Linked DNA regions of Laspinema palackyanum D2c. The protein of the gene in region 2 binds, or shares a complex with, the protein of the main gene of each other region. Links are inferred from orthologs where the notes say so. Each region holds a gene or a part of one and is shown on either strand. Other genes may lie near its edges.

Region 1 (4,134 bases), on a different replicon or contig from region 2:
AACAAGCTATCCAGTATCAAAATTGAACTGGATAGCCTATTTAGAGCGTAAAACACTCAAGTGGATTTGATTTTCTCTAGGGCAGCGTCCACCGATGGCTGCAAAGAGAGAAACTGCTCTAATCGAACCAGTTTGACCGTTTGGGTCACCCGGGGATTGCTGACAATTTGCAAGGTACCTTCAGCAGTTTGAGCTTTTTTTACCAGTTGCACCAGCGCACCTAAACCAGAACTGTCAACAAAATCTATTTTGGATAAATCCAAAATAATGTTCGTGGGACCCTCGTCAATACACTGACTGATAGCCTTCCGAAAGGTCGCTTCCGAAAAGGCATCGAGTAAGCCAGTGAGACGGAAGAGTTGGTAATCGTTCCCGACTTCGCGCGTGCCTCTTAGGCTAACGGTCAGGGTTAATGGCTCAGGAATAACGCCCTCCTAGCTGCATACTGATACATTTACGCGACATTTGTCCGGCTATTGCTGGACAATGCAGCGATGGCACTATCACCCTGGAAGGTGACAGCGGCGGTATCCCGCAAAGCTTTTAGAAAGATTCCAAAAGCGCTTGATGGTTTAAGGTCGATGAGGATGATTAGACTCGTACCCTCTTAGACTCAAGAATCCACACCCACCTCGGCAACCAAGCAAGGAAGTCTCAAAGGTAGGGCGGAAAAGTCTAAGGGAAGGCGCGAGTGGCTGCTCCATGTTCAGATCTTGTCGGATATTATACCCGATTATCCGCAGATGCCCAGCAAATCTCGGATTAAATCCTTACTCCTCAAATCGACGATCCATTTTAAAGGCTTTCTGGCCGTTTGTCAATGAGCAGCGCCTTTAGATTTTTAGATTGTAATCGGTCCGATTGCCGATTGACAAGGAATTTTGCCAATTAATTACCCGGTTTTAAGTTCCGCACCCTGCTAACTGGCAGTTTTCGCGGCAGTCCGAGATTCACGCATGGAATCGACAAACTGTTTGAAAATATAGTCCGCGTCATGGGGACCCGGACTCGCTTCGGGGTGGTATTGGACGGAAAACACTGGCAGAGACTTGTGACGCAAACCGGCAATGGTGCGATCGTTCAAGTTCAGATGGGTAATTTCCACCTCGCTGCTTAAAGAATCGTCACTCAAGGCAAAGCTGTGATTTTGGCTGGTAATTTCAACTTGACCCGTTAACCCTGCCGGTTGATTTAAACCGCGATGCCCAAATTTGAGCTTAAAGGTATCCGAACCCAGGGAGAGTCCCAAAATTTGGTGTCCTAAACAAATCCCAAACATGGGTTTTTCAGAGTTCAGCAATTGTTTGGTGGTTTCGACTCCTTGGAGCACTGCCGCCGGGTCTCCGGGTCCATTGGAGAGAAAAATCCCATCGGGATTGTGCTTGAGGATTTCCTCGGCGGAAGTGGTGGCAGGAACGACAATCACGCGACATCCATAACTCGCTAGACGGCGCAGGATATTACGCTTAATCCCAAAATCTAGGGCAACGACGGTGAATGTTTCCCCGTTCATGCCTTGAGCTTGGGGACTGAATTCCCAATGGGGGTCAGTGGTTTCGGTCCATTCGTAAACCGTTGAGGTGGAGACTTCTGGGACGAGGTTTAAGCCCTTCATGGAGGGGGCCGCTTGCACTTGGGCTAATAATTCGGCGGGGTCGAGGATTTCGGTGGAAATTCCACCATTCATGGCCCCAACCATGCGAATTTTGCGGGTGAGTGCGCGGGTATCGATGCCGTAAATCCCAGGAATATTGTTTTGGGTCAGGTAGTCGGGGAGGGACTGGGTTGAGCGCCAGTTGCTGGGCCGCTTGCAGATATTCCGAGCGATCGCCCCGCGCACTTGGGGACGTTGGGATTCTTCGTCGTCGGGATTCACCCCGGTATTGCCTAATTCGGGATAGGTGAACGTCACGATCTGGCCGCAGTAGCTGGGATCTGTCAATACCTCTTGATAGCCTGTCATGCCGGTATTGAAGACCACTTCACCAATGGTCGTGCCAGTGGCTCCAAAGGACCAACCGCGATAGGACGTTCCATCTGCTAGTACGAGCAAGGCAGGGCGATCGGCAGAAAGAGACATAGAAACCTCACTAGCTTCAGGGGTCATGTTTCGGCAGTCACGGGTAAGGGGTCCATTTAGTCTATGAGGGACCCAGCCGTTTGACTTCCGCAAGATCCTATTATTCCATGAGTTGCTTTCTTGGCGCGTATCTGTTGGCCGTAATGTAAAGAAGCGATCGCAACTCCCTGGCTTTCCCCCGTGAGCCATATTTCCTCACCTAAGTTCGCTTCCCCGGTGGATTTCCCCTGGGCGTCAGGGTCTGTGAATGTCTGGCTGCCGGGGTTTCGCTTTCCTGAATCAACCGGGCATAATAGACATAACCCAACTTGACTCATCTGCACCGGAGGTTGGGCATTGCCCAATGCTACCCTGAATTCCGAGCGGCTGGATTTAGCCATTGCCCCCTTTCCATTTCTGCTCTAACTGCCAAGAGGAAAAAGTTTAATGAAAAAAATTCTCTCTACCCTATTTGCTGTGACCAGTCTAGGATTGATGGGGCCTGTCGCCCTCGCTCAGGAATATCCCGGTTGTTTCGCTATTGATTCCAATGGCAACCTCATTGAATTAGGAAACCTCTGCCCCAATCAAACCACAGATGTCCCCGAAGGGGCCATGTCCGGCGTCTTTCAAATCCCTATCAAACGTCGTCAGGGCGGCATTCCGGTGGTAGATGTTATCTTCAATGGCACAGAGAAATTCGAGATGCTCTTTGATACGGGGGCGAGTGCCACCTTAATTACCCCCACAATGGCCCGCAGTTTAAATGTAGTCCCCTTCGATAAAGCTCGAATTTCCACCGCGAGTGCTTCAGAGGTGGAAATGGAAGTGGGCCGAGTTTCTAAAATCCAAGTGGGGGATGCGACCCTGGAAGAACTCCTCGTCACGATCGCCCCACCCGGTGTTGAAGGGGGTCTCCAAGGCATGGGTCTCTTAGGACAAAACTTTTTTGGCAGTTACGATATCACCATCAAGGAAAATATCATTGAGTTACGAACTCGCACCTCTGCTACTCAAAATTGAGGTGTGACTGAAACTTGACCCCAGCTAGGATACGGGTCAAGTTTTAGAGTCCACGGACCAGAAACCGGGTTTCTCCCCCAGATTAACGGGTCATTCCAACACATTTTCTGAAAAAACCCGGTTTCTAACCCGCTGCTATCTTACTGATTCAGAAATGCCACCAATTGCTGTAGTTTGGTCCAAGCGGCACCGGAGGCAAGAATTTCTTTGGCTAAGGCGATGCCCTGGATATGGTCCCCTACGGGGATCAGACCGCTAACTTGTAAGGCTAAAGCAGCATTTAAGGCGACTACATCCTGTTGCGCTTGAGTCCCTCCACCTTGGAGGACCGACTGCAAAATCTGGGCATTTTCTGCGACATCCCCGCCTCGCAATGCTCCCGTGGGTGAGGGTTCTAGCCCGAGTTCTGCCGGGGTGATGGTACTGAGTTGCACTTCTCCATTGGCAAGGATGGCTAAATCACTGGCATCTGCTAATCCCGCTTCATCGAGTTTTTCCCGTCCATGCACCACGATCGCTAATTCGGTCCCCAATTGTCGTAACGCATGGGCGATCGGCACCACCAAGTGGGGGTCACAGACGCCTATCACCTGTCCGGTGGGTCGCACAGGATTAACTAGAGGTCCCAATAAGTTAAAAACGGTGCGAACTTTTAAGGTGCGGCGCAGGGGGGCCACCGCTTTCATGGCCGGATGCCAACCGGGTGCAAATAGAAAGGTGATGCCGACTTCATCTAAAGCGGCGATCGCCTGACTACCCGGTGCATTCAAATTCACACCCAACGCTTCCAACACATCGGCAGAACCCACCTTACTCGATGCCGATCGATTTCCATGTTTGGCAACCTTAACCCCAGCAGCAGCAGCGACAAAGGCAACACAGGTGGAAATGTTAAAAGTCGAAGCCCCATCGCCTCCGGTGCCACAGGTATCGATCGCCTGTTTACGAGTTTCGCAATTTGTCCCAGTTTCCATATAGGCAGACTGGGATTGTAATACTTTTGCCATCCCTGCCAGTTCCTCTGCGGAAACACTTTTGCTTTGCAAAGCGGC
Region 2 (6,388 bases):
AATATTGAGCCGATCGCCTATCTTAGAGAGAGTCATCGCTTGTCCATCTTCCAACCCAAACCGTAAAGCAATCACCTCACGCTGCTGAGTGGTTAACTCCGCCATCAATTTTTCTAAATCAGCTCGCATTGCCGAATGGGTGGCAAAATCTTCCGGAGAGGGTCCGGTATCTTCCAACAACTCACTCAGTTCTGTATCATGATTATCCCCCACCCGCAAATCTAGGGAGAGGGGATGTCTAGCGCGTTCCATATACTCGCGAATTTGCTTCGGAGTGAGTTCTAATTCTGCCGCTAACTCGCCAATCGTGGCAGTGCGTCCGAGTTGCTGAGATAATTCCCGAGATGCTTTCTTGATTTTGTTAAGTTTTTCAGTAATGTGAATGGGGAGGCGAATCGTGCGGCCCTTTTCCGCGATCGCCCGAGTAATGGCCTGACGGATCCACCAATAGGCATAAGTGGAAAAGCGATACCCTTTCGTGGGGTCAAATTTCTCCACCCCACGCTGCATTCCGATGGTTCCTTCCTGGATTAAGTCGAGTAAATCGACATTGCGTTTAATATATTTTTTGGCAACAGACACCACCAGGCGCAAATTCGCTTCCACCATCTTGCGCTTGGCGGTTTCACCTTGTTCGATCGCCTGTTGCAACTCAACTAAAGATAACCCTGCCGCTTGTGACCATTCTACATCCGTCGGTTCATGACCGAACTGTTCGGTGAGGGTCTCTTTCATCTCATGCAACAGGCTCAATTGCTGAACCTGCTTACCCAATATAATCTCCTGCTCGTGGGTCAGCAGGGGAACTCGGCCAATTTCTCGCAGGTAAGTGCGAACTAAGTCTGTAGAAGTTTGAGCAGTCTTCATGGCGCTTCTTCACTCAATGGGTAACGTTCGTTGTCGTGGCTTGTATCCTTGGCTCTCCATCTGAAGAGGGCCCGTTCCCGTAGCCTACCGGAGGCATCTCGCACCGGGGTAACCTCCGGGTGATCTGGATCGGGATAGCCACATCTGATGCAATCAGGGATGATTCGGCAATGCCGGTTTACCCCTGAATTGCTATTTGCTTACTTCTGACGGCTTGGAACCCGAACCGGAACCCGTTCTAGCTGGGATTGGCAAGACAAGGCGATCGCTGTTCTGTATGAATACAGGATTCCCAAAATCATGGCTGCAAGTACGAATGTCGGGGTTGTCATAAAATTTCTTAAATTTCTCAGGTCGTATGTGAATAATTGTAACATTTCTTAACGAAATGTCTAGTCCTGACGCGCAGATTCTGACATTTGGTCCCAGAAGGTCCATCCAGCCCTCAGTTATATAGAGATTACCCAGGAAATAATTTTCAGAATGCATCCTGGAAAACAAAATGAAGAAAATCTGGAGAAAAATCCTGATTTTTATACCCGGGTTTTCAGATAGGGTGTAGGTCAAGGCGTATCAGGTCCCTTCCCAGCCTCAAACCCCTGCCCGGGTCTCGCCCCTACAAAAAAAAGGGGCGATCGCTCCATCATTACCGAGCGTCCACCCCCATGAAACCATCCCGGAGACTGCACCGGAGATGACTGATCAACCCCAATGCAATCGCCGGTTGAATCCATTAATTGAGATAATCCTGAATCGCCTTGACCTCCAAAGGTTCATCCTTGAGGGCGCGAATTGCCGCCACCGTTGCCCTTGCACCGGCGATCGTGGTAATAATCGGCAGTTGATAATCCAAAGCCATGCGGCGAATCATCCGGGCATCAGTTTGGGACTCTTCTCCCGTCGGCGTGTTGATAATAAACTGGATCTGGTCATTCTTAATCCAGTCAATGACATGGGGACGACCTTCATGAACCTTGAACACCAGTTCCACATTCTCCAGACCCTGTTCTTGGAGGACCTTACGGGTGCCATCGGTGGCAATAATCTTAAAGCCCAAATCCATGAACTCTTTAATCACCGGCACCACCAGAGGTTTATCGCGATCGTTCATGGAGACAAACACCGTTCCCTGAAGCGCTAACCGCACCCCAGCCCCTAATTCCGCTTTCGCAAATGCCTTGCCAAAATCGGTGTCAATCCCCATCACTTCCCCAGTCGATCGCATTTCTGGACCTAAGAGGGTATCGCTACCGGGGAACTTGTTGAACGGCAGAACCACCTCTTTCACCGCAATATGTTCGGGAATCTTCTCTTCGGTATAGTTGAGAGATTCTAAGGTTTTGCCCGACATAATCAAGGAAGCCATTTTCGCTAAGGGAATCCCGATCGCCTTGGAAACAAAGGGAACCGTCCGAGAGGCGCGGGGATTGGCTTCTAAGATATAAACCTGTTCCCCTTGCACCGCATACTGAATATTCATCAACCCAATCACCTTGAGTTTTTGGGCCAATTTAACGGTCCATTCCCGAATGGTGGCTAAGGCTTCCGGTTTCAAGGAGATATAAGGAATCGAACAGGCAGAGTCACCGGAGTGAATCCCGGCTTGTTCGATATGTTCCATGATGCCCCCAATCACCACTTGTCCCGTGGCATCGGCAAGAGCATCTACGTCCACCTCGACTGCATTCTCTAGGAATTTATCAATCAAAATGGGGCGATCAGGTTCAACTTCTACGGCAAACTTCATATACCGTTCCAAGTCTGCATCGGAATAGACGATTTCCATCGCCCGTCCCCCGAGAACGTAGGAAGGACGCACCACCACGGGATATCCAACTTTCTGGGCGATCGCCAAGGCATCCTCATAACTCCGGGCAATCCCATTCGCAGGCTGTTTGATATCCAATTCCCAGAGAATCTTCTCAAACCGTTCCCGATCTTCGGCAATGTCGATGGAGTCGGGGGAGGTTCCCCAAATTTTGGTGGTTACTTCTGAGGAGATGATGCGATCGGACCCTTGCGCCATGAGTGCTTCATACAAGGGGATTGCCAATTTCAGCGGGGTTTGTCCGCCAAACTGAATAATCACCCCTTCCGGATTTTCCGCCTCGATGATATTGAGGACATCTTCTTTGGTGAGGGGTTCAAAATAGAGGCGATCGCTGGTGTCGTAATCGGTGGAAACGGTTTCCGGGTTGGAGTTGACCATAATGGTCTCGCATCCTTCTTCCCGCAATGCATAAGAGGCATGACAGCAGCAATAGTCAAATTCAATCCCCTGTCCAATCCGGTTCGGTCCACCCCCTAAAATCATCACCTTACGTTTATTGGAAACGGTCTGTTCTGATTCTTCTTCGTAGGTGGAATAGTAATAAGGGGTGAGCGCTTCAAATTCTGCGGCACAGGTATCGACTAATTTGTACACCGGCTTGACCCCTAAACCGACGCGGTAGGACCGTACTTGGTCCTCGTGGGTTTTGGTGGCAAAGGCAATTTGGCGATCGCTGAATCCTTGACGTTTAATTGCATACATTTTCTCTTTTGTCAAGTCTTCCAGCCGCGATCGCTTGAGGAATTTTTCTGTTTCCAGGAGTTCTTGGAATTTATCTAGGAACCAGACGTCAATGCAGGTGAGTTCGTAGATTTCCTCCACTGTCATCCCCATCAACATCGCATGACGAACGGTAAAAATGCGATCGGGATTGGGGGTGCGTAATCCGGCGCGAATTTGTTCTAAACTCGGGAGCATTTCTGGGCGATCGCATCCCCAACCAGAACGCCCGGTTTCCATTGAGCGCATGGCTTTTTGGAACGATTCGTTAAAGGTCCGCCCGATCGCCATTGCTTCACCCACAGACTTCATCTGAGTCGTCAGAGTCGGTTCCGATCCAGAGAATTTCTCAAAGGCAAAACGGGGAATCTTCGTTACCACATAGTCAATGGTGGGTTCAAAACTCGCCGGAGTCTTGCGGGTAATATCGTTGGGAATTTCATCCAGGGTATAACCCACCGCCAATTTAGCGGCAAACTTGGCGATCGCAAATCCCGTTGCTTTGGATGCCAACGCTGAGGACCGAGAGACCCGAGGGTTCATCTCAATCACAATCAAATCCCCATTCACCGGATTGATGGCAAACTGAATATTTGAGCCGCCGGTTTCCACCCCAATCTCGCGGATAATGGCGATCGAAGCATCCCGCAGGCGTTGATATTCTTTATCCGTCAGGGTTTGTGCCGGTGCGACAGTAATCGAGTCCCCGGTGTGAATCCCCATCGGGTCGATATTTTCAATCGAGCAGATAATCACCACGTTATCTGCTAAATCTCGCATCACTTCTAGTTCATACTCCTTCCAACCGAGCAGAGACTGCTCAATCAGAATTTGAGAGACAGGGGATGCATCAATCCCGCCTGCCGCCATCGTTTCAAATTCTTTTTGGTTGTAGGCGATGCCACCACCCGTTCCCCCGAGGGTATAGGCGGGTCGAATAATTAAGGGATAGCTGCCAATTTGGTGTCCGACAGCTTTGGCTTCGTCCAGGGTTGTAGCAATTCCCGAGGGACAGGTGGCGACCCCAATCCGGGCCATTGCTTCTTTAAACAGTAAGCGGTCTTCAGCTTTTTCGATCGCCTCTAGTTTTGCACCGATTAACTCGACGCCATACTTGTCTAAAACACCACTTTTGGCTAAAGTAACAGCCAAGTTCAGAGCGGTTTGTCCGCCCATAGTCGGTAACAGCGCATCGGGTCGCTCTTTCGCAATCACCTTTTCGAGCACTTCCGGAATCAGTGGCTCGATATAGGTGCGATCGGCGGTTTCGGGGTCGGTCATGATTGTGGCGGGGTTCGAGTTCACCAGCACCACTTCATATCCTTCTTCTCGGAGCGCTTTACAAGCTTGCGTCCCTGAATAGTCAAATTCGCAAGCTTGCCCGATCACAATAGGACCAGAGCCGATGATCAGGATTTTCTGGATGTCGTTGCGACGGGGCATAGGCTTAAACTTTCGACTTGTGGGTTCTGTGTTGTCATTGTCAAGGGTCTGTTGTCAATTGCCAGCTTTCAGTTACAACTGACCACTGACCTTTGACGACTGACCCCGGATCGCATTTTTGCTAAATCCAGTTTATTTTACGAGGTTTCACCCGATCCGTATCACTCGGTTCTGCTAATAACAAGATTTGATGACTTGCTCTACGGATCCTTGCCTGTGGTGACGCCCGCTTGAATCGAAAAACTCCCCGGGTCATTTTTTCAGGGGAACTTGGGTACAGTAAGGGTTAGAAACCGGGTTTCTTCACAACATTTTTGCTAATTAGCAACAAATTAGGCTCAGAAACCCGGTTCCTTGTCCTATTGCTCTTGCTCTAATCATGTTCTGCTCCAGTACCGCTCTTTTGGAGCGATTCTGATAGATTCACCGCCATCCCCGATTTCGGACAAATCCAATCTTCCGAGAGTAAATAGGGCCATCCTTGCTCAAATGCTTCTAGGCAAACTGCATGAAGGGTCAGTTGCGCGTCTAACATTTGAAATTGAGCCGAATCTGCTTGCTTGCTACAAATTTTAGCAATTGAATCACTGGTAAATTCAATCGTCTGATGACACTGAACGCAAACCAGATGATGGTGCGGTTGTGAGGGTTTGTTCAATTCGTAGTGTTTATGCCCTTCGGCTAACTCTAGTTCCCGCAGAATTCCGATCCGCGCCATCAAATTTAGGGTTCGATACACTGTAGATAGACTAATTTTCTCCCCCTGACGCTGCAACAAACTGTAGAGTTCTTCTGCACTTAAATGGTTGCCTTGAGGGATTGTTTGAAAGACGCCGAGGATGGCTTCCCGTTGGGGAGTCAGGCGACAGCCCAATTGTCGCAGTTCGCTTTTGAGTTGAGCCTGGGTATAAAATGGCATGACGACTTACCCAAATTTATGGTCAATGGTTGGTCAGAATTCGGCCCTTTGTCCGGTAGGGTCGCTATGGTGGGCGCGATCGCCTTTCTTAGCTTGGATACTTTTGGCATCCGGCGTCAGGCATCCAGGCGCAAGATTCCCTAACTCATCGAAACATGAGCAGTAAATCGAGTCCCTGTTTCTCCCTGGCTACAACTCCCCTCCATAACTTGACCGCCAAGGGTCTTGACAAAATTATATTTGTCCGGTATTTTATCCCTCTTATTGAAATTAATCCTCAATAACGGAATAAATCTAGTAAGACAGAATTTGGACTTTATTGCAAGTTTTTTCTAAGAAAATTTAACCCCCCATCCTCGTTAACTCCGCCTCCGGTTCCCTCCCCTGTGTCTTGGTCCGGGTTAGGGTGGGGTTCCCTCTTGGCGATCGCACCTCACGAGGCATGGGTGGGTGGAGGGTCCTCGTGGCGATTCCCTACGGGATAGCTCCGCTTACCGCCCTGTTACGAAGAAAGAGGTTTCTCCAGCCTCCATCCCGGCGCTTCAACCTCTCAGAGTGCGGGACGTGCCATCGCCACGTCCGGAGGACCCCACCCTAACCCGGACCTT

What was found. The genes of interacting proteins can lie anywhere in the genome.
Region 1: the proteins of carB (region 2) and carA are in contact, whole or in part, in a solved structure (PDB 1KEE), measured with the Escherichia coli proteins. The link is inferred for Laspinema palackyanum D2c from one-to-one orthologs.

Annotation. Positions count from the first base shown.
Region 1 is NZ_JAMXFD010000022.1:3,481-7,614, reverse strand. Bases 1-2,824 are described here. They hold carA (glutamine-hydrolyzing carbamoyl-phosphate synthase small subunit), read right to left. Parts: upstream 2,081-2,824; coding sequence 920-2,080; downstream 1-919. Other genes in these bases: NG795_RS20905 (retropepsin-like aspartic protease family protein), read left to right, coding at 2,507-2,824; NG795_RS20910 (hypothetical protein), read right to left, coding at 2,137-2,460; NG795_RS20925 (STAS domain-containing protein), read right to left, coding at 57-425. Outside these bases: more of NG795_RS20905, read left to right, coding at 2,825-3,082; trpD (anthranilate phosphoribosyltransferase), read right to left, coding at 3,223-4,134. UniProt on the Escherichia coli protein: Small subunit of the glutamine-dependent carbamoyl phosphate synthetase (CPSase).
Region 2 is NZ_JAMXFD010000027.1:19,224-25,611, forward strand. Bases 1,401-5,168 are described here. They hold carB (carbamoyl-phosphate synthase large subunit), read right to left. Parts: upstream 4,862-5,168; coding sequence 1,601-4,861; downstream 1,401-1,600. Also shown: NG795_RS22810 (RNA polymerase sigma factor, RpoD/SigA family), read right to left, coding at 1-867; NG795_RS22815 (hypothetical protein), read right to left, coding at 1,068-1,199; NG795_RS22825 (Fur family transcriptional regulator), read right to left, coding at 5,235-5,780. UniProt on the Escherichia coli protein: Large subunit of the glutamine-dependent carbamoyl phosphate synthetase (CPSase).